DNA from 3 places in the Streptomyces liliifuscus genome. Region 3 is predicted to be linked to each of the others. Evidence: riboswitches for the same ligand, from Rfam matches in the RefSeq annotation. Region 3 holds a riboswitch; each other region holds the start of a gene.

Region 1 (10,328 bases), 2.8 Mb from region 3:
AAGAAGTCATGAGTAGCCAAGAGACCCCAGAAGAGAACCTGCCCGCCGAGCGGGCCGACGACGAGCACGCGCACGGCGCCGTGAGTGTCGCGGACGAGAAGCACCCGTTCGCGGATCCCGGTCTGCCGCCGCACGAGCACCGGATCCAGGACATCGACGAGCGGGCCGCCAAGCGCTCCGAGCGCACGGTCGCCCTCCTGTTCACGCTGTCGATGCTGGCCACGGTCGGCTTCATCGCGGCGTTCGTGACGATCCCCGCCGACAAGATCGTCTACATCTTCCCGCTCGGTCACATCAGCGGACTGAACTTCGCCCTGGGCATGACGCTCGGTCTGGCGCTGTTCTGCATCGGCGCGGGCGCGGTCCACTGGGCCCGCACCCTGATGTCCGACGAGGAGATGACCGACGAGCGCCACGCCATCGCGGCGGAGCCCGAGGTCAAGGCCAAGGTGCTGGCCGACTTCAAGCAGGGTGCCAAGGAGTCCGCGCTCGGTCGCCGCAAGCTGATCCGCAACACGATGTTCGGCGCGCTGACCCTGTTCCCGCTGTCCGGCATCGTCCTGCTGCGCGACCTCGGTCCGCTGCCGGAGGACAAGCTGCGGCACACGATGTGGCGCAAGGGACTGCAGCTCGTCAACATGAACACGAACGAGCCGCTGCGTCCCTCCGACGTCGCCGTGGGCTCGCTCACCTTCGCCAAGCCCGAGGGCCTGGAGGAGCACGACCACGAGTTCCAGACCGAGATCGCCAAGGCGGCCCTGATGATCGTCCGGCTGCAGCCGGACAACATCAAGGACAAGCGTGAGCTCGAGTGGTCCCACGAGGGCATCGTGGCGTACTCGAAGATCTGCACCCATGTCGGTTGCCCGATCTCCCTGTACGAGCAGCAGACGCACCACGTTCTGTGCCCGTGCCACCAGTCCACCTTCGACCTCGCCGACGGTGCCCGAGTTATCTTCGGCCCGGCCGGTCACGCCCTGCCGCAGCTGCGCATCGGCGTGAACGACGAGGGTTACCTCGAGGCGCTCGGCGACTTCGATGAGCCCGTCGGTCCTGCATTCTGGGAGCGCGGATGAGCACTACGACCACCACCGACTCGCGCTCGCGCGAGAAGGCGCCGGCCGGCGAGAAGATCGCCGACTGGGCCGACGGCCGGCTGGGGATCTACTCCCTGGCCAAGGCCAACATGCGCAAGATCTTCCCGGACCACTGGTCCTTCATGCTGGGCGAGATCTGCCTCTACAGCTTCATCATCATCATCCTCACGGGTGTGTATCTGACGCTGTTCTTCCACCCCTCGATGAACGAGATCGAGTACCACGGAAGCTACGTCCCGCTGCAGGGGCAGCTGATGTCGGAGGCCTTCGCCTCCACGCTGGACATCAGCTTCGACGTCCGCGGCGGTCTGCTCATCCGGCAGATCCACCACTGGGCGGCCATCGTCTTCCTGGCCGGCATGTTCGTGCACATGATGCGCGTGTTCTTCACCGGCGCGTTCCGCAAGCCGCGTGAGATCAACTGGATGTTCGGCTTCCTGCTGTTCGTCCTCGGCATGTTCACCGGGTTCACCGGCTACTCGCTCCCGGACGACCTGCTCTCCGGTACGGGTGTCCGCTTTACCCAGGGCGCGATCCTGGCCACGCCGATCGTCGGAACGTACATCTCGTTCTTCCTGTTCGGCGGGGAGTTCCCGGGCGGCGAATTCGTCTCGCGGTTCTACTCGATCCACATCCTGCTGCTGCCCGGCATCATGCTCGGGCTCGTGGTCGGCCACCTGATCCTGGTCTTCTACCACAAGCACACGCAGTTCGCGGGTCCCGGAAAGACCAACAAGAACGTCGTCGGCATGCCGCTGCTGCCGGTTTACATGGCCAAGGCCGGAGGCTTCTTCTTCCTGGTCTTCGGCTTCATCGCGATGCTGGCCGCGGTCGCGTCCATCAACCCGATCTGGGTGCTGGGACCGTACCGGCCCGACCAGGTGTCCACGGGCGCCCAGCCGGACTGGTACATGGGCTTCGCCGAGGGTCTGATCCGCGCGATGCCCGGCTGGGAGATCAACCTCTGGGGTCACACACTCGTCCTGGGTGTGTTCATCCCGCTGGTGCTCTTCGGTCTCTTCCTCGGCATCCTCGCGCTCTATCCGTTCATCGAGTCCTGGATCACCGGGGACAAGAGCGAGCACCACATCCTGGACCGGCCGCGCAACGCGCCGACCCGTACGGCCTTCGGTGTGGCCTGGGTGACCGCGTACATGATCATGCTGATCGGCGGTGGCAACGACATCGTCGCGACCCACTTCCATCTGTCGATCAACTCGGTCACCTGGTTCGTCCGGATCGGGTTCTTCGTCGGACCGGTCCTCGCGTTCGTCGTCACCAAGCGGATCTGTCTCGGCCTCCAGCGCCGCGACAAGGACAAGGTGCTGCACGGCCGCGAGTCGGGCATCATCAAGCGCCTGCCGCACGGTGAGTTCATCGAGGTCCACGAGCCCCTCAGCCAGGAGGCTCTGCACACCCTCACGGCGCACGAGCAGTACGAGCCGGCCGCGATCGGCCCGGCGGTCGACGAGAACGGTGTCGAGCGCAAGGTGAAGGGCCCGCAGAAGCTGCGGGCGAAGCTCAGCAACGCGTACTTCGGGGAGGACAACCAGATCCCGAAGCCCACCGCTGAGGAGTACAAGGAGATCACGAGCGGCCACGGCCACCACTGATCTTCTACCTGTTCGCCACGGCAGGAGCCCCGTCCATTGCCCGGACGGGGCTCTTTGCCGTCCCCGGGGCTGGATAGGGTGGACCCGGTCCCGTACGAGCTACGGGCCACGGGAAAAATCCCACATCCCACAGGCGTCCCCATCGTGGGACGGACGACCCAGGAGCGGCATATGAGCGCTGTGACCCCCGCAGGAGGCGACACCGCGGCGGTCCGTTCCTGGCCCGCCCTGCTGAACGGCCTGCTGGACGGACACGACCTGAGCGCTGCCGACACCGCCTGGGCGATGGATCTGATCATGCGGGGCGAGGCGACCGACGCACAGATCGCCGGCTTCGTGGTGGCGCTGCGGGCCAAGGGCGAGACCGTCGAGGAGATCGTCGGGTTCGTCCGGGCGATGTACGAGCACGCGAACGTGATCGAGGTGCCGGGGGAGACCGTCGACATCGTCGGTACGGGCGGCGACGGGGCGAAGACCGTCAACATCTCCACCATGTCGGCGATCGTCATCGCCGGTACGGGCGCCAAGGTCGTCAAGCACGGCAACCGGGCGGCCTCCTCGGCCTCCGGGGCGTCCGACGTGCTGGAGAAGCTCGGGGTCAATCTGGAGCTGCCGACACACCGGGTGGCCCAGGTCGCCGAGACGGCCGGGATCACCTTCTGCTTCGCGGCGAAGTTCCACCCCGCGATGCGCTACGCGGGTGCCGCGCGTGGGCAGTTGGGGATCCGTACGGTCTTCAACGCGCTCGGTCCGCTGACCAATCCGGCGAAGGTGAAGGCGCAGGCCGTCGGGTGTGCCGATCCCCGGATGGCGCCGATCATGGCCGGTGTGTTCGCCGAGCGCGGCAACTCCTCGCTCGTCTTCCGCGGCGACGACGGCCTGGACGAGCTGACGACGACCGCCACGTCCCGGGTGTGGGTCGTACGGGACGGAAAGGTGCGCGAGGAGTCGTTCGATCCGCGTGACGTGGGGATCGAGCTGGTGCCCGTGGAGGCGTTGCGGGGGGCCGACGCCTCGTACAACGCGGATGTGGCCCGGCGGCTGCTGAACGGGGAGACCGGGCCCGTACGGGACGCCGTGCTGCTGAACTCGGCCGCGGCGCTGGTGGCACTGACGCCGGGGGACGGGCCGCTCGCGGACCAGCTCCGGGCGGGGATGGTGAAGGCCGCGGCCGCGATCGACTCCGGGGCGGCGAAGGCGACGCTGGAGCGATGGGTGGCGGCGACGAACGCGTAGCCGCCGGCCGCGTGTGTTTGTCGGGTGCGGGCCGGCGGGGGCTGGTCGCGCAGTTCCCCGCGCCCCTAAAAGATCGCGCAGTTCCCCGCGCCCCTTTTAGGGGCGCCTCCCCGTCGTCCCGGTATCCGGACGGCCGGGTTGCGTCCGGGTGATCGTGTGGCAAGATGCAGGCAGGTCATGAGCGACAGTCATCAGGCCCCGGCCGACTGTCCGGCAACCCTCCGTCCGTGGCGGGGTGCCCCGGGTGAAGACCAGGCCGTAGGCAGTGAGGTCTACGGCAAGCGCGGACCCCTCGCATCACCAGGGGTCCTGGTCGTCCGAGGGAGCCTTCTGTGAGCAAGCGAATGCGATAGGGCGTAGAGCCCCGCCTCCGCACACCCCTTTTCACCTTCACCCACGCTTGAGCTCCATCAGCTCGCGTGGTGTTCCCGCCTGCCTCACAGGAGTTCGCCATGTCTGTTTCCACCACTGCCCCCACCGCTGCCGCTGCCACCGACCAGGCCGTCTGCTGCGACACCTCCGCGTCGCTGCCCGTGCTGGGACGGGACGTCACCGTCCCGCTCGTCACCGGCGGTGAGGTCACCTACGCCGCGCTCGACTACGCCGCCAGCGCCCCTGCCCTGCAGCGGGTGTGGGACGACGTGGCCGCGTACGCCCCGTACTACGGGAGCGTGCACCGCGGGGCCGGGTACCTCTCCCAGCTGTCCACCGACCTGTTCGAGAACGCCCGCAGGACCGTCGAGGAGTTCCTCGACTGCCGTGACGGCGACCAGGTCGTCTTCACCCGGTCCACCACCGACTCGCTCAACCTCCTCGCCGCCGCCCTGCCCGCCGACTGCCAGGTCTTCGTCTTCGAGACCGAGCACCACGCGTCGCTGCTCCCGTGGCGGGACGCCCGCGTCACCTACCTCAACGCCCCGCGCACCCCGGGCGAGGCCGTCGCCACGCTGGAGCGGGCGCTCGCCGAGCGGGACCCCCACGGGCCGGCGCTGGTGTGTGTCACGGGCGCGTCGAACGTCACCGGCGAGCTGTGGCCCGTACGGGAACTGGCCGCCGCCGCGCACACGCACGGCGCCCGGATCGTGCTGGACGCCGCCCAGCTCGCGCCCCACCACCCCGTGTCCGTACGGGAGTTGGACGTCGACTGGGTCGCCTTCTCCGGGCACAAGCTGTACGCGCCCTTCGGCTCGGGTGTCCTCGCCGGACGCGCCGACTGGCTGACCGAGGCCGAGCCGTACCTCGCGGGCGGGGGCGCCTCGAGGAAGGTCTCGCGGCGGGTGGACGGCGGCGTAGACGTCGAGTGGCACGAGAGCGCCGCACGGCACGAGGCCGGGTCGCCCAACGTCATCGGCGCCTACTCCATCGCCTCCGCCTGCAAGGCCCTCACCGAGGCCGGCTTCGACACGCTGGTCGCCCGGGAGCAGCAGCTCATCGACACCGTCCGGGCCGGTCTCGCCGAGGTGCCCGAGGTGCGTGTCCTCTCGCTCTTCGGCGACGACGCGCCCCGTGTCGGTGTCATCTCCTTCGTCGTCGAGGGCTGGAACAGCTCGCACTTCGCCGCCGCGCTGTCCGCCGAGTACGGCATCGGGGTCCGCGACGGCCTCTTCTGCGCCCACCCCCTCGTCCGCACCCTCCTCGGCAGCGACCCGCAGACCCAGGGCGAGTGCGGTGCCCCCGAGGCGGCGCCCGGCGAGAAGTCCCTCAACGCGATCCGCGTGAGCTTCGGCGCGGGCACGCCCGACGAGCACGTCGAGCGGTTCGTTCGTGCCGTCAAGGAACTCGTGAGCGACGGCGCGAAGTGGAACTACCGCACGGTGGAAGGGCGTTGCGTCCCGGCGGTGTGACCGCCGGTTCGACCGGCGGGTGGCTCCCCGAGCGTCCGCCGTTCCCGCCGGGGCTGCGCTCACACCCCCGCCCCTCGTGGCAGCCCCGCCCCCAGCAGGATCATCCGCAGGGCGCGCTCCGTCGCGTCGGTGAGGAGTTCGGAGGCTCGTAGGAGGGCCTCGGCCAGGGCCATCGGGGCGGGCAGGATGCCGGTGAAGGCGTCCACGCCCGGGACCGTGTGGGCGCCCTCGCCGAGGGTGCCCGCCAGGGCCAGGACCGGGCGTCCGTTCAGCTTGGCGCGGCGGGCCACCTCGGCCGGGACCTTGCCGCGCGGTGTCTGGTGGTCCAGGGCGCCCTCCGCGGTGAGGACCAGGTCGGCGCGGGCGAGGCGGGCGTCCAGGTCGAGATGGTCGAGGAGCACCTCGAAGCGGGGGAGGAGACGGGCGCCGAGAGCGGCGAGCCCCGCGCCCAGGCCGCCGGAGGCACCCGTACCCGGGCCGCCGTACAGGTCGCAGGTGACCGGGAGGTCCCGGGTGAGGACGTACGCCCAGTTCTCCAGGCCCGCGGACAGCTCCTCGACCTGCGCGGGGGTCGCGCCCTTCTGCGGACCGAAGACCCGCGCGACGCCGCGCTCACCGCAGAGCACGTTGTACGGGTTGCAGGCGACCAGCAGTTCCGTGTGGGCCAGGCGGGGGTCGAGGCCCTTCGGGTCGATGTGGTGCAGGCGGGTCAACTCCCGGCCGCCGTAGGGGAGTTCGAAGCCGTCCTCGTCGAGCAGGCGGGCGCCGAGCGCCTGCAGGGCTCCGGCGCCCCCGTCCGACGTGCCCGAATCGCCGCAGCCGACGAGGATGCGGCGTACGCCCGTGTCCAGGGCGGCGCGGATCAGCTCGCCGACGCCGTACGTGGTGGTGGCGCCCGGGTCACGCAGGCCGTGCGGGACGAGGGAGAGTCCGGCCACCGCCGCCATCTCCACGACGGCCGTGTCGGCGGAGCCGAGGCCGGATCCGGCACCGGATCCGAGCAGCGCGAAGTGGGTGCCCACGGGTTCGCCGAGCGGGCCGGTGGCGGGCAGGGCGACCAGCCGGCCCCCGGTCGCCGAGGCGAGGGCCCGGGCCGTCCCCTCGCCGCCGTCCACCAGCGGGATCAGGTCGACCTCGGCGTCCGGTACGACACGGCGTACGCCCGCCGCGATGGCGTCGGCGGCGGCCTGGGCGGACAGGGACTCCTTGAAGCCACTGGGGGCGACGGCGAAACGGGTCAGCATGAGAGGGGCTCCTTGAGGGCTTTGCGGCCAGGACGGCTTGACGGCTTCAGGGCTTCAGGACCGGTACGCCGAGCAGCGGCCACACGGTGAGGGCGAAGAGCAGGACGAGCGCGGCCGTCAGCGGGGCCAGGACCGCGGACAGGCGCAGCAGGTCGCGCGGGGTGTACGTCGGTGTGCCGGGTATCTCGGCGAAGAGCGTGACCGGCTTGGCCGAGGCCGGGAGCGTGTGGCAGAAGCCCGCGGCGGCGGTGGACGCCAGCGCTGCCGCGACCGGGTTGACCCCCGCGCCCACCGCCGCCGCGACCACCAGCGGTACGAAGACGGAGGACCGGGCCGAACGGGACTGCAGGACCAGGTGCGCGGCCGTGCTCACCGCGACGACGAGCGCGAGGAACAGCCATGGGGCCATGTCCCCCGGCAGCCCGGACACCAGCCATCCCGCCGCCCCCGAGTCCGCGAGCGCGACGCCCATCGCCATCGTCGCGGCCATGAAGAGGAGCAGCGACCAGGGAACGGTCTTCAGGGCGTCCTTCAGGCCCACGGTTCCGAGCGCGGGCGAGGCCGCGACGACCGCGCCGATCAGGGCGACGACCGCGGGGGACACCTGGTGGAGGGGCTCGCTGCACCACAGCGCGACCACCGTGGCGAGCAGCAGCGCGCAGCGCGACTCGGCGGGCGACCAGGGGCCGGTGACGGGCTGCTCGCTGTGCTGCTGGATGTCATCGGCCGTGATCCGTACGGGAGTTCGGCGGTCCGCGCGCCGCGTCGTCGTCAACAGCACGGTCTCCGCGGCGAGATGGGAGGACGCCACGGCCAACGGCAGCCCGAGCAGCAGCCACTGCGTGAAGTCGATACGGTCCCCGGTCGTCTCCCACAGCACCGACACCGTGATCAGATGCGCACCCGCACCGATCAGGGTCGCCACCGCCGACAGCAGGATCACGGTCGGAAAGAGCAGCGCCAGCATCACGACCAGTCGCTTCCGGTCGGCCAGCACCTTGGCGAGCGCGAGGAACACGGGCAGCGCGAGCGCGGCCCGGCCGGAGGTGGCGGGCACCGCGAAGGCCGTCACGACCAGCGCGGCCGTCGTCAGATGCACCAACTGCCTCACGCTGCGCGCCCCGCCCACCAGGAAGGCCGCCGCCCGCCCCGCGAGCCCCGTCCGGGCCACCGCGGCAGCCAGCACGAACGCGCAGATCAGCAGCCAGACCGTCGAGTCCCCGAGCGTGCCGAAGAGCGTCTCGCTGCTGATCACCCCGGTCACCGTGAGAGCCAGTCCCGCGCCCAGGGCGATGTACGTGTCGTCGATGGGCGTACCGATCCACGCACAGGTCGCCAGCGCGAACACGGCCAGCGTCAGCCGCGCGTCACCACCGAGCCCGGGAAAGTTGCCGGGCACGATCAGCAGGGCACAGAGGCTCAGGGCCACACAGAGGACGGCGGCTTGCCGGAGATTCAGACTCACGACATCCAGAGTTCAACTACCCCGTGAGCCCCCAATGAGCCCCACATGAGGGAACCTTCACGCACAGGGCCCCGTCAGGGGCGCGGGGAACTGCGCGATCAGCCACGTCCGGCCCGCGGCCGAACAACGACCGACCAGACGGAGACCACTCACACGGGTAGCCGATACCCCATCCCCCGCACAGTCTCCACCCGCTCGACCCCAAGCTTCTTCCGAAGCGAACGCACGTACACATCAACGATGTTGGATCCCGGATCGAAGTCGTACCCCCACACATGCGACAGGATCTGCTCACGTGACAGCACCTGCCCGGGATGCCGCAGGAACAGCTCCAGCAACACGAACTCACGGGCCGTCAGGTCAACAACCCGCTCACCCGCACGAGCCCGCCGCGTACGCAGATCGAGCGTGAGGTCACCCCCGCGCAGCACGGTGACCTCGGGGACCCCCGCCGCCGTACGCAGCCGCAGCCGCACCCGCGCGAGGAGTTCCTCGAAACGGAACGGCTTGGTCATCCAGTCGTCGGCGCCGCCCTCCAGACCCGCCACCGTGTCGCGTACGGAGTCCCGGGCGGTCAGCACGATCACGGGGACCGTCACCCGGGCCTCGCGCAGTTCGCGCAGCACGGTGAACCCGTCCCGGCCGGGCAGTCCGATGTCCAGGATCACCAGGTCGAAGCCGCCGGTCAGCGCGTACTCGTAGGCGGAGTCGCCGTCCGCGACGACGGTCGTGGTGAAGCCGCCCGCGCGCAGGCCCTTCTCGACGAAGGAGGCGATGCGCTCCTCGTCCTCGACGATCAGGATGCGCTTCATGTCGAACAGGCCTTTCCAGAAGGGGTGGTACAGGCGGTGCGGGCGTTCATGCGCGGTCCGTCTCGAGGAGCGGCTCCGGCACCGAGTCGAGCACGACGACGAAGGTGGCCCCGCCGCCCGGGGTCTGCCGCAGCCGGACCTTCCCGCCCCGGTGCCCCTCCGCGATGGCCCGCACGATCGACAGGCCGAGCCCCGCGCCGCTGCCCCGGGTGCCGCGCCGGGAGGTGCCGCGCCGGAACCGCTCGAAGATCACCTCGGCGTCCTGCGGCTGCACACCGGGGCCCGAGTCGGCGACGTACAACTCGATGCGGCCGCCGGCGACACGCGAACCGATGACGCGTGAGCCGATCCGGATCGACTGGCCGGGAACGGTGTGCTGCACGGCGTTCTGGGCCAGCTGGACCATTGCCTGGGTGATGCGCTGCGGGTCCAACTGGGCTTCTCCGTCGGCGACTTCGGCCAGTTCCCAGTGACGGTCGCCGAGGGTGCGGGCCTTGACGAAGACATCGGCGGTGAGTTCGGCGAGCTGCACGGGCTCGGGCGTGACGAAGTCCGGGCGCTCGGCCTTGGCGAGCAGCAGCAGGTCCTCGACGATGCGGCTCATCCGGTCCAGCTCGTCGGTGACCAGCCGGACGGTCTCCTCGCGCTCGGCCGGGTCGTCGCCCATCAGCTCCAGATGGCCGCGCACGATGGTGATCGGGGTGCGCAGCTCGTGGCCCGCGTCGTCGACGAACTCGCGCTGGGCCGCGAAGGCGCGCTCCAGGCGGTCGAGCATCGCGTTGAAGGTCTCGGCGAGCGCGGCGATGTCGTCGTGGCCGCGGACCGGGATACGCCGGGTGAGGTCCTGCTCGGTGAGCTGCGCGGCGGCGGTACGCACCAGACGTACCGGCTTGAGGATCCGTCCGGCCACCACCCAGCCGATCCCCGTCGTCATCAGGAGCGCGACCCCGGAGATGGCGAGCAGGATGCGGAACACCTCGTCCACGCGGTCGTGCTCGCGCCCCGGATGGAAGGCGA
Region 2 (10,328 bases), 3.1 Mb from region 3:
CGCGGTCTCAATTTTCTGGACCTGATCCAGGAGGGCAACACGGGCCTGATTCGAGCCGTGGAAAAGTTCGACTACGTCAAGGGTTTCAAGTTCTCGACCTACGCCACCTGGTGGATCAGGCAGGCGCTGACACGGGCCCTGGCCGACCAGAGCCGCACGATCCGCATTCCGGTGCACGCGGTGGAGGTCATCAACAGAATGGCCAGGCTCCGCCGGGAGATGCTTCAGGAACTGGGCGTCGAGCCCACGGTGGGGCAGGTGGCGGAGCGGATGGAGCTGCCCATCTCCAAGGTCATCGAGCTCGACGGCTACACCAAGGACCCCGTCTCGCTGCACCTGCCGCTCGGCGAGGACGGCGGCAGCGAGCTCGGCGACGTCATCGAGGACAGCGAGAGCATCTCCCCCTTCGACGCGGTGACGTTCCTCCTGCTCAAGGACACCATCCAGGAGATCCTCGGCCATATGACCCCGCGCGAGGCAGGCATCATCACCCTGCGCTACGGGCTGCTGGACGGACAGGCGAAGACCCTGGAGGAGATCGGCCAGGTCTACGGAGTCACCCGCGAGCGCATCCGCCAGATCGAGTCCAAGACGATGTCGAAGCTGCGCCACCCCTCCCGCTCCCAGGCCCTGCGCGACTACGTCGGCCTCGACTGATCCGAGCCGCCCGACGCTTGACCCGGGCCCGGTTCTTGAGCCCGGCCCCACGCTTCGAGTCCGGCCCGATTCCTTGAGCCCGGTCCGATTCCTAGAGCCCGGTCCGACTCCCTGAGCCTGGCTCGACACCCTGAGCCCAGCCTCTTCCTTGAGCCCGGCCCGGCGCTCACTGCACCGGCAGTGCCTGCTCGGCCCAGATCGTCTTTCCCGTGCCGCTCGGCCTGGTGCCCCAGCGGTCGGTGAGCTGTGCGACGAGCAGCAGGCCCCGGCCGCCCTCGTCGAAGGTGCGGGCCCGGCGCAGATGCGGTGAGGTGCTGCTGGCGTCGGAGACCTCACAGATGAGCGTGCGGTCGCGGATGAGTCTGAGCTGGATCGGTGAGCCGCCGTAGCGGATGGCGTTCGTGACCAGTTCGCTCACGACGAGTTCGGTGACGAAGGCGGCCTCGTCGAGCCCCCAGCGGGTCAGCTGCTCGGTGGCGTACTGCCGGGCCGTGGCGACCAGCGCCGGATCGGACTCCAGGTCCCAGACGGCCACCTGGTCGGCGTCCAGGGCGCGGGTACGGGCCAGGAGCAGCGCCACGTCGTCGGCGGGGCGCTGCGGGAGCAGGGCCTTGAGGACGTTGTCGCAGGTGTCCTCCAGGTTCCGGGCCGGGGCGGCCAGGGCGGTGCAGAGGGCGGCGGTGCCCGCGTCCACGTCGACATCGCGGGCCTCGACCAGACCGTCCGTGTAGAGGGCGAGTACGGCGCCTTCGGGCACGTCCAGCTCGGTGGCCTCGAACGGGAGCCCGCCGACGCCGAGCATCGGTCCCGCGGCGACCTCGACGACCTTCACCGTCCCGTCCGGGAACAGCACGACGGGCGGCGGGTGGCCGGCGGAGGCGACGGTGCAGTGGCGGGACACCGGGTCGTAGACCGCGTACAGGCAGGTGGCGCCGATCTCGCCGGTCATCGCGCTCTCGTCGGCCGCGAGGTGTCCGACCAGGTCGTCCAAGTGTGTGAGCAGCTCGTCGGGCGGCAGGTCGACATCTGCGAGGGTCCAGACCGCCGTACGGAGCCGGCCCATGGTCACGGAGGCGTGGAGGCCGTGTCCGACGACGTCCCCGACGACCAGCGCCACTCTGGTCCCGGACAGCGGGATGACGTCGAACCAGTCGCCGCCCACCCCCGCCTGCGACAGCGCCGGAAGGTAACGGGAGGCGAACTCGACGGCGGCCTGCACCGCCATCATCTGGGGCAGCAGGCTGCGCTGCAGGGCCAGCGCGGTGGTGCGCTCCCGGGTGTAGCGGCGGGCGTTGTCGACGCAGACTGCCGCCCGGCTGGACAGTTCCTCCGCGAGCGACACATCGTCCAGGTCGAAGGCGTCGGGATGCTCGGGAGTGAGGATCCGTACGAAGACGGCCACGCCCAGTGTCGTTCCGCGTGCCACCAGCGGTACGGCCATCAGCGACAGCTCCTGGTCCTCGCCCTCGCGCAGCTTGGCGGAGCGGGCACCGTGCTCGGCGAACCAGGTGTCGAGGCCGCTGTCGCCGGTCCGGGTGAGCACCGGCTCGCCGGTGGCCAGGGCGCGGGCGGGCGGGGAGAAGGCCGGGTAGACGTCGGCGGAACCCAGGTCGATGGCCGCCTCCGGCACACCGGGCGTATCGGAGTGGTGGGCGACCCGGCGCAGCTCCACACCTCCCTCCACCGGCCCCGTCTCGGGTTCCTCGCCCTGGAGCACCGAGTCCAGCAGGTCGACGCTGGCGAAGTCGGCGAGCCGGGGCACGGCCAGTTCGGCGAGTTCACGGGCGGTCTGGATCACGTCGAGCTTGGTGCCGATGGAGCCGGCGGCCTCGTTCAGCAGGGCCAGCCGCTGTCGCGCCCAGTACTGCTCGCTGCTGTCGAACCCTGCCAGCGCGGTGCCCAGCAGCTCTCCGGCCTGGTCCCGCACCGGCCACATCTCGAAGCTCCAGGCGTGCATGCGCCGGCCGGACGGTGAGCGGGTCCAGCTCTCGTAGTGGACCGGCTGCCCGGTCTCGACGACGATCTCCAGATGGCGCAGGAAGCCACGGCTGTGCTCGGCGTTCTCCACGGTGTCGGGGAAGTACCGGTGCTGGAACGCGTCCTCGGGCTGCCCCATGACCTGGCACGCGAAGTCGTTCATCCGCAGGTAGTGCTGTCCGGTGTCGAAGATCGACATGGACATCGACGCCTGCTTGAAGGCCAGCTCACCCAGGGCCCGCTCGCCCGAGTCCCGCTCGCCCGGGTCCGGGGTCGCGGTGACGACGAACCCCGGCCCCCGGTCCTTCCCGCCCCGCAGCGGGCACATCCGCAGCGCCAGTTCCAGCCGCCGCCCGTCCTTGTGGCGTACGGACACCACGGCGTCGCCGTGTGTCAGCAGAGCGTGCCGGGCCGCCGCGGGGTCCCCCGCCACCAGCTCCGACGCCGGCCGCCCGGTCACGTCCTCGGCCGTGTGCCCCGTCAGCCGCCGCGCGCCCTCGCTCCAGCCCGTGACATTGCCGCTCGCGTCGACCACCGCCATGGCGTCACCGGCCGTGGCCGCCGGTCCTCCGTCGCGCGGCAATGTCACCATGTGTACAAGAATGGTCCCCTTCGGCATCCGCATCAAGCCAGATGACCGGTTTCGACCCCTCTCCGTGGTCTCGCGCTCACGCGATCGGGGTGACCGCCGGGACCGTCACGAAGCCACCCGCTCACCCCGCTCACCGAAGTCGGCGGAGGCATCGGAACCTGCATCGGCACGGGGATTCGTACGGGCATTCGTACGGGAATCGGGATGGGCCAGGCCCAGGTGGTCGCGCAGGGTCGTGCCCTCGTACTCCGTACGGAACACTCCGCGCTCCTGCAGCAGCGGGACCACCGTGTCGGCGAAGGCGTCGAGGCCGCCGGGGGTGATGTGCGGGACGAGGATGAAACCGTCGCTCGCGTCGGCCTGGACGAAGTCGTCGATGGTGGCCGCGACCGTGGCCGGGGAGCCGACGAAGGCCTGGCGATTGCCGGTCTCGATGACCAGATCGCGGATGGACCAGTTGTTGGCGGCCGCGCGCTCCCGCCACTCGCGGGCGGTGGCCAGCGGGTCGCGGTACATCCGGACCTGGGCCCGGCCGCGCGCGACGGTGTGTTCGCCGAGGTCGGGGTCGATGTCGGGCAGCGGCCCGTCGGGGTCGTACGCGGACAGGTCGCGGTTCCAGACGAACTCCAGGTGCTTGATGGCGGTCGCCCCGCTGACCTGCTGCCGGCGCACCTCGCGAGCCAGTTCCTCCGCCTCGGCGTCGGTGTCCCCCAGGACGAAGGTCGCGGCGGGCAGGATCAGCAGTTGGTCGGGCGTACGCCCGTAGCGGGCCAGGCGTCCCTTGACGTCCGTGTAGAACGCCTGGCCGTCCTTGAGGGTGGCGTACCGGCTGAAGATCGCGTCGGCGCCGGCGGCGGCGAACTCGCGGCCCTCCTCGGAGTCGCCGGCCTGGAAGATCACCGGACGGCCCTGCGGGGACCGAGGGACGTTGAACTGCCCCTCGATGTCGAAGTGTTGGCCCTGGTGGACGAAGGCGCCGGCCTTCGCGTCGCGCAGGAAGGTGCCGGTGTCCTGGTCGGCGATGATCTCGTCACCGTGCCAGGAGTCGAAGAGTTCGTTCGCGGTGGCCAGGAACTCCTTGGCCCGTGAGTAGCGCTCCTGCTGCGGGAGGAAGCCGCCGCGGCGGAAGTTCTCGCCGGTGAAGGCGTCCCAGGACGTGACGACGTTCCAGGCGGCGCGCCCGTCCGAGAGGTGGTCGAGACTGGCGAACTGGCGGGCCACTTCATAGGGCTCGTTGAAGGTCGAGTTGATGGTGCCGGTCAGACCGAGGTGCTGGGTGACGGCGGCGAGCGCGGAGAGGACGGTGAAGGTGTCGGGGCGGCCGACGACGTCCAAGTCGTAGATCTTTCCGCCCTGTTCGCGCAGTCGCAGCCCTTCGGCGAGGAACAGGAAGTCGAACTTGGCGCGTTCGGCGGTCCGCGCGAAGTGCGCGAAGGAGCTGAACTCGATGTGGCTGCCGGCCTCCGGGTCGCTCCAGACGGTGGTGTTGTTGACGCCGGGGAAGTGGGCGGCCAGGTGGATCTGCTTCAGGGGCTTGCTCATGGTCCTGCGGTCTCCGTCCGGCTCAGGCGGTGGCGTTGGCAGCGGCGTTGGCGTCGACGTCGGCAACGGCTTTGGCGGCGTAGCGGTTGGCCGGGCGGGCGAGCCCGAGCAGTCCGCGCAGGGTGTCGGCCTCGTAGGCGCGGCGGAAGGCACCCCGGCGCTGCAGCTCGGGGACCAGCCCCTGGGTGATGGCCGGCAGATCGTGGCCGAGGACGGCGGGCCGCAGTCGGAATCCACTCAGCCCGGCAGACCACAACTCCTGGAGCAAATCCGCGAGTTGGTCCGGTGTGCCGGTGAAGACGCGGGCGTCGCTGGTGAACGGCTGACCCGCGAGGGCGTCGAGACGGTCCCTGCGGGCGGCCGCTGCGGCCGGATCGTCGTCGAGGAAGACCACCAAGTCGCCGAAGACGTGCAGGGGTTGGTCGGCACGACCGGCGAGAGCCTGTTCGGCGCGGATCTCGGCGACGATCGCGCGGGCCTGGTCGGTGTCGTGCGGGGTGACGTAGCCGATGTCGGCGGCGCGGGCCACCAGCCGGTACGGGACGCTCTGGTGCGCGAGGGCGCTGACCACGGGCTGGCCCTGGGGCGGACGCGGAGTGATGGAGGGGCCCTTGACGCTGAAGTGCGGGCCCTCGAAGTCGATGTAGTGGAGCTTGTCGCGGTCGACGAAGCGGCCGGTGGCCACGTCCCGGATCTCCGCGTCGTCCTCCCAGCTGTCCCAGAGTCTGCGTACGACCTCGACGTAGTCGGCCGTCTCGTCGAAGAGTTCGGTCACCACGTCCTGCGTGGCCGGGCTGTCGTAGGCGTCAAGACGGGGCAGCGTACGGCGGCCGAAGTGCGCCGCCTCGTTCTGTCGTGCCGTCAACTGCACCCGCAGGCCCGCCCGGCCGGAGCTCACATAGTCGAGGGTGGCGATGGCCTTGGAGATATGGAACGGCTCCGTGTGCGTGGACACCACGGTCGGCACCAGACCTATGTGGCGGGTCAGCGGGGCGATACGGGCGGCGACGAGAACGGCGTCGAGCCGGCCGCGGACCTGGTCGGTCCGCCCGTCCGGCTCGATGAAGTGCGAGGACTGAAGGCCGAGGCCGTCCTCGAAGGTGACGAAGTCCAGAAGCCCGCGCTCGGCCTCGGCGACGAGGTCGGCCCAGTACTCGGCGGTGAACAGTTCCCGGGGCCGGGCCACCGGTTCGCGCCAGGCGGCGGGGTGCCAGCCGGCGCCGTCGAGCGCCACGGCGAGGTGCAGATGCGCTGAAGAGGGCAGGACAGAAGGTGCTGAGGACACGAGAGGTGTGCCTTCCTGATCGACCGTACGAGAAAGCCGGCCCTCACCGGAGGGCGCGGCCGCGTGGGATACAGGTCAGGAGCAACAGAGCGCGCCGGCAACGCGCAGCAGGTCGATGTGCGGCCGGGAGTAGAGGCGTACGCGATGGAGCGGGGCGGCCTTCGGGACGCCGCGGCGGGACACGGTTCGCGCTCGCACCTGCGTCACCTCCGCCCTTCCGGCCCGGCGGACGGGCGTCCGGCCGACCTCGCGTTCGCGGGCCCTCGATCGGGCACCGCCTCGTCGTCAACGGGCACAACAGTACGGCTGTGCCTTTTCTTCCTGCCATGGGGAGAGCTTTGTTGGCGGGACCCTCATCACGAGTCATCACGAGGTGCGAACCCGGTCCGGCGGCTCCGGCGGCCGGATGCCCAGCTGTTGAGACGCCGTCTTGACGGTCACGCTGAGCGCATCAACACTGACGGAGACGGTCACGATTGCCAGCGCCCGTCGTGCGGGGAATCCCCGTTCGTGCGGTCATCGGCCCCGGCCCGCTGGCAGGCAACCCTTCCACCGCGACGGGGTGCCCCGGGTGACGACCGGGTTCCGCCGGAGCGGCGGGGCAAGCGTGGTCTCGCGTCTCGCGAGCCCCGACGGCAGGACCGGTGGGAATGTTCAGGAACGGCTTGACGAGGCGCCTGCACATCGATTTGTCGCGTGTCTCCAGCGCTTACTGATCCGCTACACGTCCGACCGATCCGGACCTGTACGGCCGCGCAGTCACTCCGTTCCGCCACTGGCGCCCACGAGGCGGCCAGGGCCTCCGCGTTCCCCCTGGAGAGTCATGCCCGAGACAGTTTCCCGCGGTTCCAGCAGCACTGACACCTTCACGTCGGCGGCCTCCCGTGCGGCCGCCGCCCACTCGACCGGCCGTGGCACGGCCGTCGGCGGCACGTCCGTCCCCGGTCCGGCCGCCCGTCCGCACCGCTTCCGCGGCCGTATCGGCGTCGGTCTCGCGGGCGGTTTCTACCCGGCGCCGCACCGCTATCAGCTGTATCTGTCCGAGGCCTGTCCCTACTCGGGGCGCGTGGCGGTCGTCCTCGACCTGCTCGGCCTCAAGGGCTCGCTCACCACCACCCTTCTGAAGCTCCCCGCCGAGACGCCCGAGGCCTTCGCATCGCTGCGCGGCTCCTACGAGGCGACCTGGCACCACTACGACGGTCCGCTCACCGCGCCCGCGCTGTGCGACCGCTGGAGCGGACGCGTCGTCAGCAACCACGCGCCCGACATCCTCCGCGACCTCGCCGGCCTGGTCGCCGACGGGGCATGCGAGTCCGCACTGGACCGGCTCGACCGGCAACTCGCGCGCCACCCCTATGTGTTGGGCGACGAGCTCGGCACCGCGGACCGGGACCTCTGGGTGACGCTCACCCACCTCGACCACTTCGACGCGGCCGGCGCCCTCGCCGCGTACCGCCACATCGAGGAGTACGTACGACGCCTCGGCGATCACCCGGACCTCTGCGTCGACGAACGCTGAGCGCAGGCACACGGCCAGGTGTGACAACTGCGCGGCAGTGGGCCGGAATACCCCTTCCGGATATGCCGATGAGGGAGATAGAGAAAGGGAATAGTGAGGGAGTTGTAAAACGGCGGGTGGGGGACGCATGCGCATTCAGGTACTCGGGCCGGTCTGCGCCTGGCGGGACGGCATCCGCCTCGACCTCGGTTCACCACAGCGCCGCGCGGTGCTCGCCCTGCTCGCCGTGTCCCGCGGACAGCAACTGCCGTTCTTCGGACTCGCGGACGCGCTGTGGGGCGAGCGCCCGCCGGCGACCGCTTCGAACGTCGTCCAGACCCACATCAAGCACCTGCGCCACCTGCTGGAACCGGACCGGCCGCCACGCGCCCGCAGCGCGGTGCTCCCCCGGCTCGGCGACGGCTACGCGCTGCGCGTCCCGTACGACGCCATCGACCTGCTGCACTTCAGGGACCTGGTCGCCGGGGCGGTGACCGTACGACGGGACGGGCGGGGCGGCGGCCAGGAGCGGGCCGCCGCGCTGCTGACCGAGGCGCTCGGGCTGTGGCAGCAACCACCCCTCGCGGACCTGCCCTTCCTCTCCGCGCACCCGGTGGTCGTCGCGCTGGCGGAGGAACGTCGTGGTGCGGTCGCCCAGTACGGCGAGGCCATGATCGCGGCGGGCAGGAGCGCCGACGCACTGCCCGTACTCGAGGAGACCGCGGTCGCGCAGCCGCTGGACGAGGACGCCCAGGCCCGGCTCATCCGGGCGTACGAGGCCGTCGGGCGGCGCGACCAGGCGGTCGCCGTCTACCGGCGGAGCCGCCGTCGGCTGGCCGACGAACTCGGCGTCGACCCCGGCCCCGCACTGGCCGAGGCGTATGCCGCCCTGCTGCGCCGCCGCGCCCGGCCTTCCACTCCCGCCGACGGCACCGGCACCGGCACCGGCACCGGGCACGCTCCCGTCAGCGGCCATGGCACGGCAGGCGCCGCCGAGTTGGCCGCGCAGGTGCCCGCCCACGTACCCCCGTACCCACCTTCGGCGCACCGATTACCCGCACAACTCCCGGCGGACGTACCCGACTTCGCTGGCCGTGATTCCGAACTGTCCGCACTGGACCGGTTGTTGGCCGCTGCGGCGGACAGCCCGACGGCCGGGGCCGTCTCGGTCGTCTCCGGCACTGCCGGGGTGGGGAAGACCGCACTGGCCGTGCACTGGGCGCACCGCACACGGCACCGGTTCCCCGACGGCCAGCTCTACGTCAATCTGCGTGGCTACGACCCCGAGCGCCCCATGCCTCCCGGCGACGCCCTCACTCGATTCCTCAGCGTCCTCGGGGTGCCCGGTGACGCGATCCCACTCGACGTCGACGACCGCGCGAGCCGGTTCCGGACCGAACTGGCCGACCGGCGAATGCTGGTGGTCCTGGACAACGCCCTGTCCGAGGAGCAGGTCCGCCCGCTGCTTCCCGGCTCGCCGGCCTGTTCGGTCGTGGTCACCAGCCGGGACAGCCTCGCCGGACTGGTGGCCCTGCACGGCGCCCGCCGCATCGGTCTGGGCCCGCTCCCGCCGCCCGACGCGATCGCCCTGCTGCGCAGGCTCGTCGGTGAGCGTGTCGACACCGAGCCGGGCCCGGCCGCCGCCCTGGCCGAACAGTGCGCACGCCTCCCGCTGGCGCTCCGGGTCGCGGCCGAACTCGCCGTCGCCCACCCGTCGTCGCGGCTGGCGGACCTGGTGGCGGAGCTGGCCGACCAGCAGCGGCGGCTCGATCTCCTGGACGCGGGCGGCGACCGGCGTGCGGCGCTGGAGGCGGTGTTCTCCTGGTCCTACGAGCGGCTCCCCGCCCCGGCCGCCCGCACCTTCCGCCTGCTGAGCCTGCACCCGGGACCGGAGGCGGACGCGCACGCGGTCGCGGCGCTGACCGGCGAAGCGCCGGACGAAGCACCGGTCCATGCGCTGGGGGAAGCACCGATCCGTGCGCCGGGCGAAGCACCGGTCCATGGGCCTGGCCAGGCACCGACCCGTGTGCCGGGCGAGGAGCCGACCCAGGCTCCGGGCGAGGGGCCGCCCCATGCGCCGGGCGCCACGCGGGACGAGAGACCCGGGCACGTGCCGGGCACCCGGTCGGGCCAGGTGCCGGGCAGCGTGCCACGCCACACGCCGGAGCCCCTGCCGGGCCTGACACCGGCCCGCCCGTCGGACGCCGTACCGGGCGACGAGCCCGCGGACGCCGGTGAAGGCCCCGCCCACGCCGCCGGGACCCTGGCGTTGCTGGCCCGTGCCCACCTCCTTCAGCCCGTCCGGCCGGGCCGGTTCGGCACACACGACCTGCTGCGCGCCTACGCGTTCCGCCTGACCCGTACGCATGACTCCGAGGCCGATCGGCAGGCCGCGCTGGTCCGTCTCTTCGACCACTACCTGAGCACGGCCGCGGCGGCCATGGACACGCTCTACCCGGCCGAGCGGCACCACAGGCCCGCTGTCGCACCCTCCGTCCATGTCTCGTCCGTCGTCGGCAACGCGGCGGCGGCACGGGCGTGGCTGGACGCCGAGCGGCCGACGCTGGCCGCCGTCTGCGCGGTGGCCGCGGACCGCGGCAGTCCCCGCCACGCCGTCCGTCTGGCCGCCCTGCTGTTCCGCCACCTCGACTCCGGTCACCACACCGAGGCGCTGGAGATCCACCGCCACGCCCTGCGGGCCGCCGAGACGATCGGTGACCTGGGCGGGCAGGCCCACGCGCTGACCAACCTGGGGGTCGTGCACTGGCGGCTCGCCG
Region 3 (10,328 bases):
GTGCCGAGCGGCACGAACAGGAAGCGGTCCGCGCCCTGGCCCGCACCGATGCGGCCCTCCGCGAGGCCACCGGTGCGTACGTCGTGGCCGAGGGCGACCGGGATCCCGTCCAGCCGTGCGCTGAGCAGATCCCGCAGGGGTACGTCGCGCCAGCCGAGGTTGGCCGAGTACGCGGCGATGCCGCGGTCGGCGTCCACGATGCCGGGCACGGCGACGCCGACGGCGGCCGCGGGCTCGCCGAAGTGGCGCTCGCCGTGCGCGCGCAGGTCGGCGGCGAAGGCGAGGATCGACTCGACGACGGAGTCCGGACCGTGCTCGCGGCCCGTCGCGCGGCGGGCCCGGTGCAGCACGGGGGGTGTCCCTCCGGAGGGCGCGGCGTCGACCGCCCCCACGAGGGCGGCCTTCATCCCGGTGCCGCCCACGTCCAGGGCGATGACATGTCTCACGGGTACAGTGTCGCCCCTTACCCCGTGAGAGGTCTAGTCCACTCACGTGGTGTAGACCTTAGAGCGAAATTGCGAATCGAAAGCATGCGATCGCACGTGTGAACGAGCCGTGCGGGCGGGCCGGGTGAACCGGCAGTGTGAATCGGCAGTGTGAATCGGCAGTGCGGGACGAGAAGGTTGGGGCGGCAGCGGTGCAGCGGCGAGTGACAGGTCTGATCGCGGTGGTGTCCGCGCTGGGCATGACGGCGGCCCTCGGCGGCTGCGGCGGTTCCACCGAATCCGGGGACGTCACGCTGCGACTGGTCGCGGCCGACTACGGCGACTCCAAGGCCAACAGCTCCCAGAAGTACTGGGACGCGCTGACCAAGGCGTACGAGGCGAAGAACCCCGGGATCAAGGTCGAGGTGAGCGTCTACTCCTGGAACGAGGTGGACGCCAAGGTCAAGGACATGGTCGCCGACGGTGACGCACCCGACATGGCACAGATCGGCGCGTACGCCGACTACGCCGCGAAGGGGCAGCTCTACAAGGCCGATGACCTGCTCTCCATCAACACCCAGGCCGACTTCGTGGGCCGGCTCACCGAGGCCGGCGAGATAGACCGGACGCAGTACGGCATGCCGTTCGCCTCCTCGACGCGGCTGCTCTTCTACAACAAGAAGCTCTTCAGCGACGCGGGCCTCACCCCGCCGCAGACCTGGAGCCAGCTCGCGTCCGACGCCGAGGTCCTCAAGTCGCGTGGCGTGAAGTATCCGTACGCGCTGCCGCTGGGCCCCGAGGAGGCGCAGGCCGAGACGATGATGTGGCTGCTGAGCGGCGGCGACGGCTACACCGACACGGTCGGGTCGTACGGCATCGACTCCAAGCAGAACGTCGAGACCTTCACCTGGCTCAAGGAGAAACTGGTCGAGAAGGGACTCACCGGACCCGTCGCGCCCGCGAATCTCAACCGTGCGGAGGCGTTTGCGGCGTTCACTCGCGGTGAGGTCGGAATGCTGAACGGCCACCCCACGCTGATGCAGGCCGCCGCGGCGAAGGGCGTGAAGTTCGGCATGGTGCCGATGCCCGGGGTCGACGGGCGGTCCAAGGCGACGATGGGCGTCGCCGACTGGATGATGGCCTTCAAGAAGCCCGGGCACGCCGAGCAGGTCGGGGACTTCCTCGACTACGTCTACAGCGAGAAGAACGTCCTCGAGTTCTCGCACGAGTACGACCTGCTGCCGGTGACCACGTCGGCGTCCGAGGCCATGGCCGCCGACAAGTCCGACGCGGATCTTGTCGGCTTCCTCGACGAGTTGCCCAACGCCGAGTTGTATCCCGTGGCCAAGACGTCCTGGGCGTCCGTCAGCGCGGACATCAAGCAGCAGATAGGCAAGGCCGTGGGCCCGAAGGGCAACCCGGCGGCGATCCTGGGCCAACTTCAGCGGGCCGCTGCCGCGGAGGAGAACGCGGCGTAGGTCTGTCCGCCGGCTGGGTGGGTGCGGGTCCGTGGGGGCTGGTCGCGCCGTTCCCCGTGCCCCTGAAAGACTGCGCCGTTCCCCGCGCCCCTGTCGGGGCGGGGCTCTGTCGGTGGCAGCGGCTAGCGTGCCGGGCATGGATGACTCGGAGCTGACCTCCCAGGAGCTTGCCGTTCTTGCTTTGGAGCGGCGGGGGTGGGCCACGCCGGGGGCCAAGGAGCGGGCGATACGGGAGGAACTGGGGCTGGCCCCCGTCCGCTACTACCAACTCCTGAACGCCCTCCTGGACGCGCCGCGGGCCCTGGCCCACGACCCCGTCACGGTCAATCGGCTGCGACGGGTGAGGGATGTGCGCCGAGACGAGAGGGAGGGGTGAGGGTTTTCCTCGCCCCCGCCGCCCCTACCCATTCCCGTCCCTTTCTGGGGCTCCGCCCCAGACCCCGTCCGTTGCGATTTCGGGTGCGGGTCCGGTGGGGGCTTGTCGCGCAGTTCCCCGCGCCCCCAGGCGCCTGGGGGCGCGGGGAACTGCGCAGTCTTTTGGTCTTTTTGGGGGTTCGGGGGCGTAGCCCCTGAGTCAGGGACGATGGGGGTCCCCCCGCTCGAGCGAAGCCGAGAGTGGGGGAGGGTAGGGGCGGCGGGGGCGAAAGACTTCGTGCCCGCGGATAGGGTCGCAGCATGGCCAGTCACCCCGAGTCATCGTCGATGCCGACCCCCGTGACCCCGGCGGGCCGAGACGGCCTCGAAGCCATCATCACGCGCCCCGCCGGGGCAGTCCTCGCCTTCGACTTCGACGGCACCCTCGCCCCGATCGTCCCGGACCCCGAACAGGCCAGGGCCCACCCGGACGCCGTACCCGCCCTGGCGGCACTAGCCCCGAAGGTCGCCTCCGTCGCAGTCGTCACCGGACGACCGGCCGGCGTGGCCGTACGCCACGGCGGCTTCGCCGGAGTCCCCGGCCTGGAGCACCTGGTCGTGCTCGGCCACTACGGGGCGGAACGCTGGGACGCCGTCACCGGCACAGTCCAGGCCCCCGCCGCCCACCCCGGCGTGGCCGAGGCCCGCGCCGAACTCCCCGGCTTCCTCGACGCCATCGGCGCCTGGCAGGGCACGTGGATCGAGGAGAAGGGCCGGGCGGTCGCGGTCCACACCCGCCGCGCCCAGGACCCTCAGGCCGCCTTCGAGGCCCTCCGCGAACCCCTCGCCGAACTCGCCACCCGCCACGGCCTGATCGTCGAACCGGGAAGAATGGTCCTGGAACTGCGCCCGCCCGGCATGGACAAGGGCGTCGCGCTGGGCGAGTACGTCCGAGACGTCGGCGCCGAGTCGGTCATGTACTGCGGCGACGACCTCGGCGACCTCCCCGCCTTCGCCGCCGTCGACAAACTCCGCTCCGACGGCATCCACGGCCTCCTCGTCTGCAGCGGCAGCAACGAGGTGACAGAACTCTCCGACCGCGCGGACCTGGTGGTGGACGGCCCGGAGGGGGTAGTCCGCCTACTGGCAGCACTGGCGACTGAGCTGGCCCGATAAGGGGCGCGGGGAACGGCGCAATCTTTTGCTTTCAGGGGCGCGGGGAACTGCGCGACCAGCCACAACGAACCCGCACGGTCCAAACAACCCCGCGCCGGCGAGCCCTACGAGTCCAGCGCGTGAAGCTGGTCCAAGAACCACTGCGCCGGAGGCAAGGCGGTGGCAGCCGCAGCCAACCGCTTGGTCCTCTCGGCCCGTTCCCCCACCGGCATGGTCAACGCCTCATGCAACGCCCGGGCCGTCCCCGAAACGTCATACGGGTTCACCACAACCGCATCCTCGCCCAACTCCTCGTACGCCCCCGCCTCCCGCGAGAGCACCAGCACGCACCCGTCGTCCGACACGACCGGCACCTCCTTGGCGACGAGGTTCATACCGTCCCGGATGGGGTTGACGAGGGCCACGTCCGCGAGCCGGTAGGAGGCCAGGGAACGCGCGAAGTCGTCCTTGAGGTTCAGCAGGACCGGGGTCCAACCGGGCGTCCCGTACTGCGAGTTGATCCCGTCCGCGACCCGCTGCACCTCGGCCGTGTAGTCGCGGTAGACCGCCAGGTCCTGCCGCGACGGGTACGCGAACGCCACGTGCACCACCCGCTCGCGCCACTCCGGCCGCTCCTCCAGCAGCTCCCGGAACGCCAGCAGCCCGCGCACGATGTTCTTGGACAGCTCGGTCCGGTCCACCCGCACGATCGCCTTGCGGGCACTGCCGTCAGGAGCCGTGCCGATCTGCTCGCGCAGTACCGCCAGCCGCTCGTCCACGTCCGGCCGGTGCGAGCGCTCGCGCAGGAAGTCCGCGTCCGCCCCGAGACCGTGCACCCCGATCCGCGTACCGGAAGGGATCCCGGGACCCAGGACGGCGTGACAGCAGTCCGTGAACGCGTCCGCCCACCGCTGGGTGAGGAACGCGGCCCGGTCCGCCCCGAGGATCCCGCCGAGCACCTTCGCCGCGATGTCGTCCGGCAGCAGCCGGAAGTACTCCGGCGGCGCCCACGGCGTGTGCGAGAAGTGCCCGATCCGCAGGTCGGGGCGGAGCTCGCGGAGCATCCGCGGGACGAGGGTCAGGTGGTAGTCCTGCACGAGGACGGCAGCGCCCTCCGCGGCCTCCTCGGCCAGTGCCTCGGCGAAGGCGTGGTTGTACGTCTCGTACGCCGCCCACTGGCGCCGGAACTCCTTGTCGAAGACCGGCTCCAGCGGTGTCTGGTAGAGCAGGTGGTGGACGAACCACAGCGCGGAGTTGGCGATGCCGTTGTACGCGGCCTCGTGGGTGTCGGCGTCGATGTCCAGCATCCGTACGCCGTCCTCGCCCACCCCGCGTCGTACGGCCTCGCGGTCGCCGTCGCCGAGGGCCGAGCACACCCACAGGGCGCCCGCGTCCGGGCCGATCGCGGAGAGCCCGGACACGAGGCCGCCGCCGCCGCGCTTGGCCGTGAGCGCCCCGGTCTCGTCCAGGGTGTACGAGACCGGGCCGCGGTTGGAGGCGACCAGGATGTTGTGGGTGGCGCGGGTGGAGACCATGCCTCGAAATCTAGCCCCCGGTGTAAACGCTCAAACGTTCCCACTCGCCGTGGTGCGTGAGGTGTGCCTCGCCCGGCCGCCGGTGGGGGCTGATCGCGCAGTTCCCCGCGCCCCTTACGGGGCGCTCCTCATGCGGCTTTCCTCTCCACGTACTCCTCGATCTCCGCCATCGGCGGCCTCTCCTCCATGTCCACCGAGTACGTGCGGGGCTCGAAGCCCTTCTCGCCTCGTTCGAACTGGGTCAGGGAAGGGCGGATCATGTGGCCGCGGGCCAGCCGGAGCTGGGCGGTGCGGTAGATCGCGGCGGACATGCGGCCCAACGCCTGGCCGTCCTGGTGGCGGTGTTTGCGGACGCCCACGTCGACCTGGGCCAGGGCGTCCAGGCCCACCAGGTGCAGCGAGTCGACCAGCATGCCCAGCTCCACGCCGTACCCGACGGGGAACGGGAGCCGTTCGAGGAGGGAGCGGCGGGCCGCGTACTCCCCGCCCAGCGGCTGGACGAAGCCGGCCAGCTGCGGCCAGTGCATGTTCAGGAGCGGGCGGGCCATGAGTTCGGTGACCCGACCCCCCTGACCTGCGGCGGAACCCAGCGGGCGGTCGTACATCGCCTTGACGAGGTCCACGCCCGGTTCGGTGAGCAGCGGGCCGACGATCCCGGAGACGAAGTCCGCCGAGAACTCCTTCAGGTCCGCGTCGACGAAGGCCACGATGTCCCCGCGGGTGACGAGGAGCGAGCGCCACAGCACCTCGCCCTTGCCGGGGACGGCCGGCAGCCGGGGCAGGATCTCGTCCCGGTGCACGACACGAGCACCCGCCTCGGCGGCGACCTCGGAGGTACGGTCCGTCGAACCCGAGTCGATCACCACGATCTCGTCGACGAGCGGCACCTTCCTGGTCATCAGCTCACGGCGGATGATCGCGACGATCTCGCCGACGGTCTCCTCCTCGTTGAGCGCGGGCAGTACGACACTCACCGTGGAGCCGGTGGCACGCTTCGCGGCGATGAGTTGCTTGAGCGGGCGGTCCTCGACGGACCAGGAGCGCGTGCTCAGCCAGCGCTCGACGTCTTCCAGCACGTGCGGCTCTCCCTTGCGTTCATTGGGATGCGTGTGCCCGCCGCGGCCTGCAGTGTGGGTTGCGTCACTGTCATCTCGCGGTTCGGACGGCTCTCTCCACCATCCAGGCCTTCGGTTACAGTCTTGAACAACGCTGATGACCATCGCATGTCGGGGGTCGTTGCGTGTACAACCAAAAGCACGACCAGAAGCACGACCAAAACCACAACTGAATACCGCTCATCCAGAGGGGCAGAGGGATACGGCCCGTTGAAGCCCCGGCAACCCTCCAGCCGGTCTCGTCCTGATCATCGTCGATCAGCGCAGCGAGGCTCCCGGCTAGGGAAGGTGCCAAATCCGTCTCACGGCGAAGTGCGTCGTGAGGAAGATGAGGAGAAAGGGCCTCGCCTCCATGGCTGCGCAGACAGTTGCAAGCACCACGAACTCCACCCCCGCCGCGAACTCCGTCGACCTCGGCCCGGCCGCCGCGCTTTCCTGCCGCGAATGCGGCCACCGCGTCCCGCTCGGTCCGGTCTTCGCCTGCGAGGAGTGTTTCGGCCCGCTGGAGATCGCGTACGACTTCTCGGCCTACGACACCGAGGAGCTCCGCAAGCGGATCGAAGCGGGCCCCGCGAACATCTGGCGCTACGCGCCACTGCTGCCCGTCCCCGCGGACGTGGCCGACAAGCCCAACATCAACCCCGGCTGGACCAAGCTCGTCCAGGCCGACAACCTGGCGCGCGAGCTGGGTGTCGAGGCCGGCAAGCTCTTCGTGAAGGACGACTCGGGCAACCCGACGCACTCCTTCAAGGACCGGGTCGTCGCCCAGGCGCTTGAGGCCGCGCGTGCCTTCGGCTTCACCACCCTCTCCTGCTCCTCCACCGGCAACCTCGCCGGTGCGGTGGGCGCCGCCGCCGCGCGCGCCGGCTTCCGTTCCTGCGTGTTCATCCCGCACGACCTGGAGCAGGGCAAGGTCGTCATGGCCGCGGTCTACGGCGGCGAGCTCGTCGGCATCGAGGGCAACTACGACGACGTGAACCGCTTCTGCTCCGAGCTGATCGGTGACCCGGCCGGCGAGGGCTGGGGCTTCGTCAACGTCAACCTGCGGCCGTACTACGCGGAGGGGTCCAAGACCCTGGCGTACGAGATCTGCGAGCAGCTCGGCTGGCAGCTGCCGGACCAGCTCGTCGTCCCGATCGCCTCCGGGTCGCAGCTCACGAAGATCGACAAGGGGCTCCAGGAGCTGATCAAGCTCGGGCTCGTCGAGGACAAGCCGTACAAGATCTTCGGTGCGCAGGCCGAGGGCTGCTCGCCGGTGTCCGTGGCGTACAAGGCCGGGCACGACGTCGTACGGCCGCAGAAGCCGAACACGATCGCCAAGTCGCTCGCCATCGGAAACCCGGCGGACGGTCCTTACGTTCTCGATATCGCCCGGCGTACGGGTGGGGCCGTGGAGGACGTGAACGACGAGCAGGTGGTCGACGCGATCAAGTTGCTCGCGCGGACCGAGGGGATCTTCGCGGAGACCGCCGGTGGTGTGACGGTGGGGGTGGCGAAGAAGCTGATCGAGAACGGTCTGCTGGATCCGAGTCTGACCACTGTTGTGCTCAACACCGGTGATGGTCTGAAGACCCTGGACGCGGTTGCTTCCGACACGGGGCTGACTGCGACGATCCGGCCGAACCTGGACTCTTTCCGTGAGGCTGGGCTCGGTTAGTCGTTGTTCCTTCGCTGCGGGCCGTGGGGGCTGGTCGCGCAGTTCCCCGCGCCCCTGAAAGCAAAAGACTGCGCAGTTCCCCGCGCCCCTGGAGGGGCCACCCACTCCGACGGAGGTCCAACCCCATGAGCGTCAACGTTCGTATCCCCACCATCCTGCGTACCTACACGGGCGGTCAGGCCGAGGTTGCCGCCGAGGGGGCGACTCTCGGTGCGGTCATCGCCGATCTGGAGAAGAACCACGCCGGGATCGCCGCCCGGGTCCTGGACGACCAGGGGCAGCTGCGCCGGTTCGTCAACGTGTACGTGAACGACGACGACGTCCGCTTCGAGCAGGGTCTTGAGACGGCGACGCCGGACGGGGCCGGGGTCTCGATCATTCCCGCGGTCGCCGGCGGCTGACCGCCGGGCGGCGCCCCGAGGGCTGATCATTACCTTCGGTAACGGCCGTCACCGAGAGTTCATCGAATTGCCCCCTCCGTGAGAGAAGCGGAAGGGGCAATTCTGTATGGTTGAGCGCGGTACAGTTGGGGAACCTGCTTCGATCTGCACGCCGGGCGCATTGAGATCCCGCCCGAAGCCCGACAAGAAGTAGCCAAAGTGCCCCGCCTTTTTGAGCCTTTTATGGCATTCATGGGGCCCGACTTGCCCTGAATCTTCGTGAATTCTTCACATATTCCCGATCGGTCGTGCCCGGAATTCTCGTCGGATTGACCTGTTGCAGACGGCAGTTGGACGGATACATTCAGCCGCGGTCGACGCGTTCCGGCGCACACCCCCAACCGTTGGGGGGTGAGGTCTGACCCGGATCCGCGAAGTGCGGGTCTGTGCAAGGGCCAGTAATAGGGGAGTTAGGCATGGCTCAGGGCACCGTCAAATGGTTCAACGCGGAGAAGGGGTACGGCTTCATCGCGGTCGACGGTGGTGCGGATGTTTTCGTCCACTACAGCGCGATTCAGATGGACGGCTACCGCACCCTGGAAGAGGGTCAGCGGGTCGATTTTGAGATCTCGCAAGGCCAGAAGGGGCCGCAGGCGGACATGGTCCGACTGGCGACCGGCTGAAGCACGCGCCGACTTACTGCAGCGACGTTCTTCTTCCGAAGGGCTCGTACCCCACGGGGTGCGGGCCCTTCGGCACGCCCGCGCGCCGTCCATGCCCCCTCTTTCCACTCTCGCCCCACCTGCTCCCACCTGCGGATCATCCTGAGCCGCTTGCACTCGCATGGGTCGAGTGCTAATCATTGGCGTTAGCACTCTGAAGGTGAGAGTGATAACGAGGACCGGGTCGGTGAGGCCCGCTGGCCGGGTGGGGCAAGGAACCACGAGGTCGGCAGGCCGTCCGTCGCGGGCGCGGGCGCGGTCCTGGAGATTCCACCCCAGTCCGGGAGGACCACTTCACATGGCCAAGATCATCGCGTTCGACGAGGAGGCACGGCGCGGTCTCGAGCGCGGGATGAACCAGCTCGCCGACGCCGTCAAGGTCACCCTTGGTCCCAAGGGTCGCAACGTCGTCCTCGAGAAGAAGTGGGGCGCCCCCACGATCACCAACGATGGTGTGTCCATCGCCAAGGAGATCGAGCTCGAGGACCCGTACGAGAAGATCGGCGCTGAGCTGGTCAAGGAAGTCGCCAAGAAGACGGACGACGTCGCCGGTGACGGTACGACCACCGCGACCGTCCTCGCCCAGGCACTCGTCCGCGAGGGCCTGCGCAACGTGGCGGCCGGCGCCAACCCGATGGCTCTCAAGCGCGGTATCGAGAAGGCCGTCGAGGCCGTCTCCGGTGCCCTCCTTGAGCAGGCCAAGGATGTCGAGACCAAGGAGCAGATCGCTTCGACGGCCTCCATCTCCGCCGCCGACACCCAGATCGGCGAGCTCATCGCCGAGGCGATGGACAAGGTCGGCAAGGAAGGCGTCATCACGGTCGAGGAGTCCCAGACCTTCGGTCTGGAGCTCGAGCTCACCGAGGGTATGCGCTTCGACAAGGGCTACATCTCGGCGTACTTCGCCACCGACATGGAGCGTATGGAGGCCGTCCTCGACGACCCCTACATCCTGATCGCCAACTCGAAGATCGCCAACGTCAAGGACCTGCTCCCGCTCCTGGAGAAGGTCATGCAGTCGGGCAAGCCGCTGCTGATCATCGCCGAGGACGTCGAGGGCGAGGCCCTGTCGACCCTGGTCGTCAACAAGATCCGTGGCACCTTCAAGTCCGTCGCCGTCAAGGCTCCGGGCTTCGGTGACCGCCGCAAGGCGATGCTGAACGACATCGCCATCCTCACGGGCGGCGAGGTCATCTCCGAGGAGGTCGGCCTCAAGCTCGAGAACACGGGCCTGGAGCTGCTCGGTCGCGCTCGCAAGATCGTCATCACCAAGGACGAGACGACGATCGTCGACGGCTCGGGTTCGGCGGACCAGGTTGCCGGTCGCGTCAACCAGATCCGTGCCGAGATCGAGAACTCCGACTCGGACTACGACCGCGAGAAGCTCCAGGAGCGCCTGGCGAAGCTGGCCGGCGGCGTGGCCGTCATCAAGGCCGGTGCCGCCACCGAGGTCGAGCTCAAGGAGCGCAAGCACCGCATCGAGGACGCTGTTCGCAACGCGAAGGCG

The links. A riboswitch is a leader RNA that binds a small molecule or an ion and turns the genes downstream of it on or off. The one in region 3 is predicted to bind S-adenosylmethionine.
Region 1: another riboswitch for S-adenosylmethionine. It lies ahead of JEQ17_RS33720 (aminotransferase class V-fold PLP-dependent enzyme); the one in region 3 lies ahead of thrC (threonine synthase).
Region 2: another riboswitch for S-adenosylmethionine. It lies ahead of JEQ17_RS08090 (glutathione S-transferase C-terminal domain-containing protein); the one in region 3 lies ahead of thrC (threonine synthase).

What each region holds. Positions count from the first base shown of each region.
Region 1 covers NZ_CP066831.1:7,834,023-7,844,350, forward strand. Annotated here, with positions in the region: gene qcrC (cytochrome bc1 complex diheme cytochrome c subunit) at 1-12, shown strand, start outside; gene qcrA (cytochrome bc1 complex Rieske iron-sulfur subunit) at 9-1,076, shown strand; gene qcrB (cytochrome bc1 complex cytochrome b subunit) at 1,073-2,710, shown strand; gene trpD (anthranilate phosphoribosyltransferase) at 2,882-3,946, shown strand; SAM riboswitch class IV at 4,120-4,236, shown strand; gene JEQ17_RS33720 (aminotransferase class V-fold PLP-dependent enzyme) at 4,399-5,790, shown strand; gene JEQ17_RS33725 (glycerate kinase family protein) at 5,850-7,034, opposite strand; gene JEQ17_RS33730 (SLC13 family permease) at 7,081-8,499, opposite strand; gene JEQ17_RS33735 (response regulator transcription factor) at 8,649-9,311, opposite strand; gene JEQ17_RS33740 (sensor histidine kinase) at 9,358-10,328, opposite strand, start outside.
Region 2 covers NZ_CP066831.1:1,868,055-1,878,382, forward strand. Annotated here, with positions in the region: partial or broken gene JEQ17_RS08070 (RNA polymerase sigma factor) at 1-657, shown strand, start outside; gene JEQ17_RS08075 (SpoIIE family protein phosphatase) at 824-3,226, opposite strand; gene JEQ17_RS08080 (NtaA/DmoA family FMN-dependent monooxygenase) at 3,332-4,768, opposite strand; gene JEQ17_RS08085 (LLM class flavin-dependent oxidoreductase) at 4,791-6,053, opposite strand; gene JEQ17_RS50465 (putative leader peptide) at 6,129-6,251, opposite strand; SAM riboswitch class IV at 6,522-6,667, shown strand; gene JEQ17_RS08090 (glutathione S-transferase C-terminal domain-containing protein) at 6,877-7,572, shown strand; gene JEQ17_RS08095 (AfsR/SARP family transcriptional regulator) at 7,700-10,328, shown strand, end outside.
Region 3 covers NZ_CP066831.1:5,014,735-5,025,062, reverse strand. Annotated here, with positions in the region: gene JEQ17_RS21215 (ROK family protein) at 1-446, opposite strand, end outside; gene JEQ17_RS21210 (ABC transporter substrate-binding protein) at 638-1,903, shown strand; gene JEQ17_RS21205 (DUF3263 domain-containing protein) at 2,040-2,279, shown strand; gene otsB (trehalose-phosphatase) at 2,579-3,433, shown strand; gene JEQ17_RS21195 (alpha,alpha-trehalose-phosphate synthase (UDP-forming)) at 3,538-4,947, opposite strand; gene JEQ17_RS21190 (glucosyl-3-phosphoglycerate synthase) at 5,076-6,023, opposite strand; SAM riboswitch class I at 6,240-6,397, shown strand; gene thrC (threonine synthase) at 6,415-7,719, shown strand; gene JEQ17_RS21180 (MoaD/ThiS family protein) at 7,845-8,120, shown strand; gene JEQ17_RS21175 (cold-shock protein) at 8,576-8,782, shown strand; gene groL (chaperonin GroEL) at 9,120-10,328, shown strand, end outside.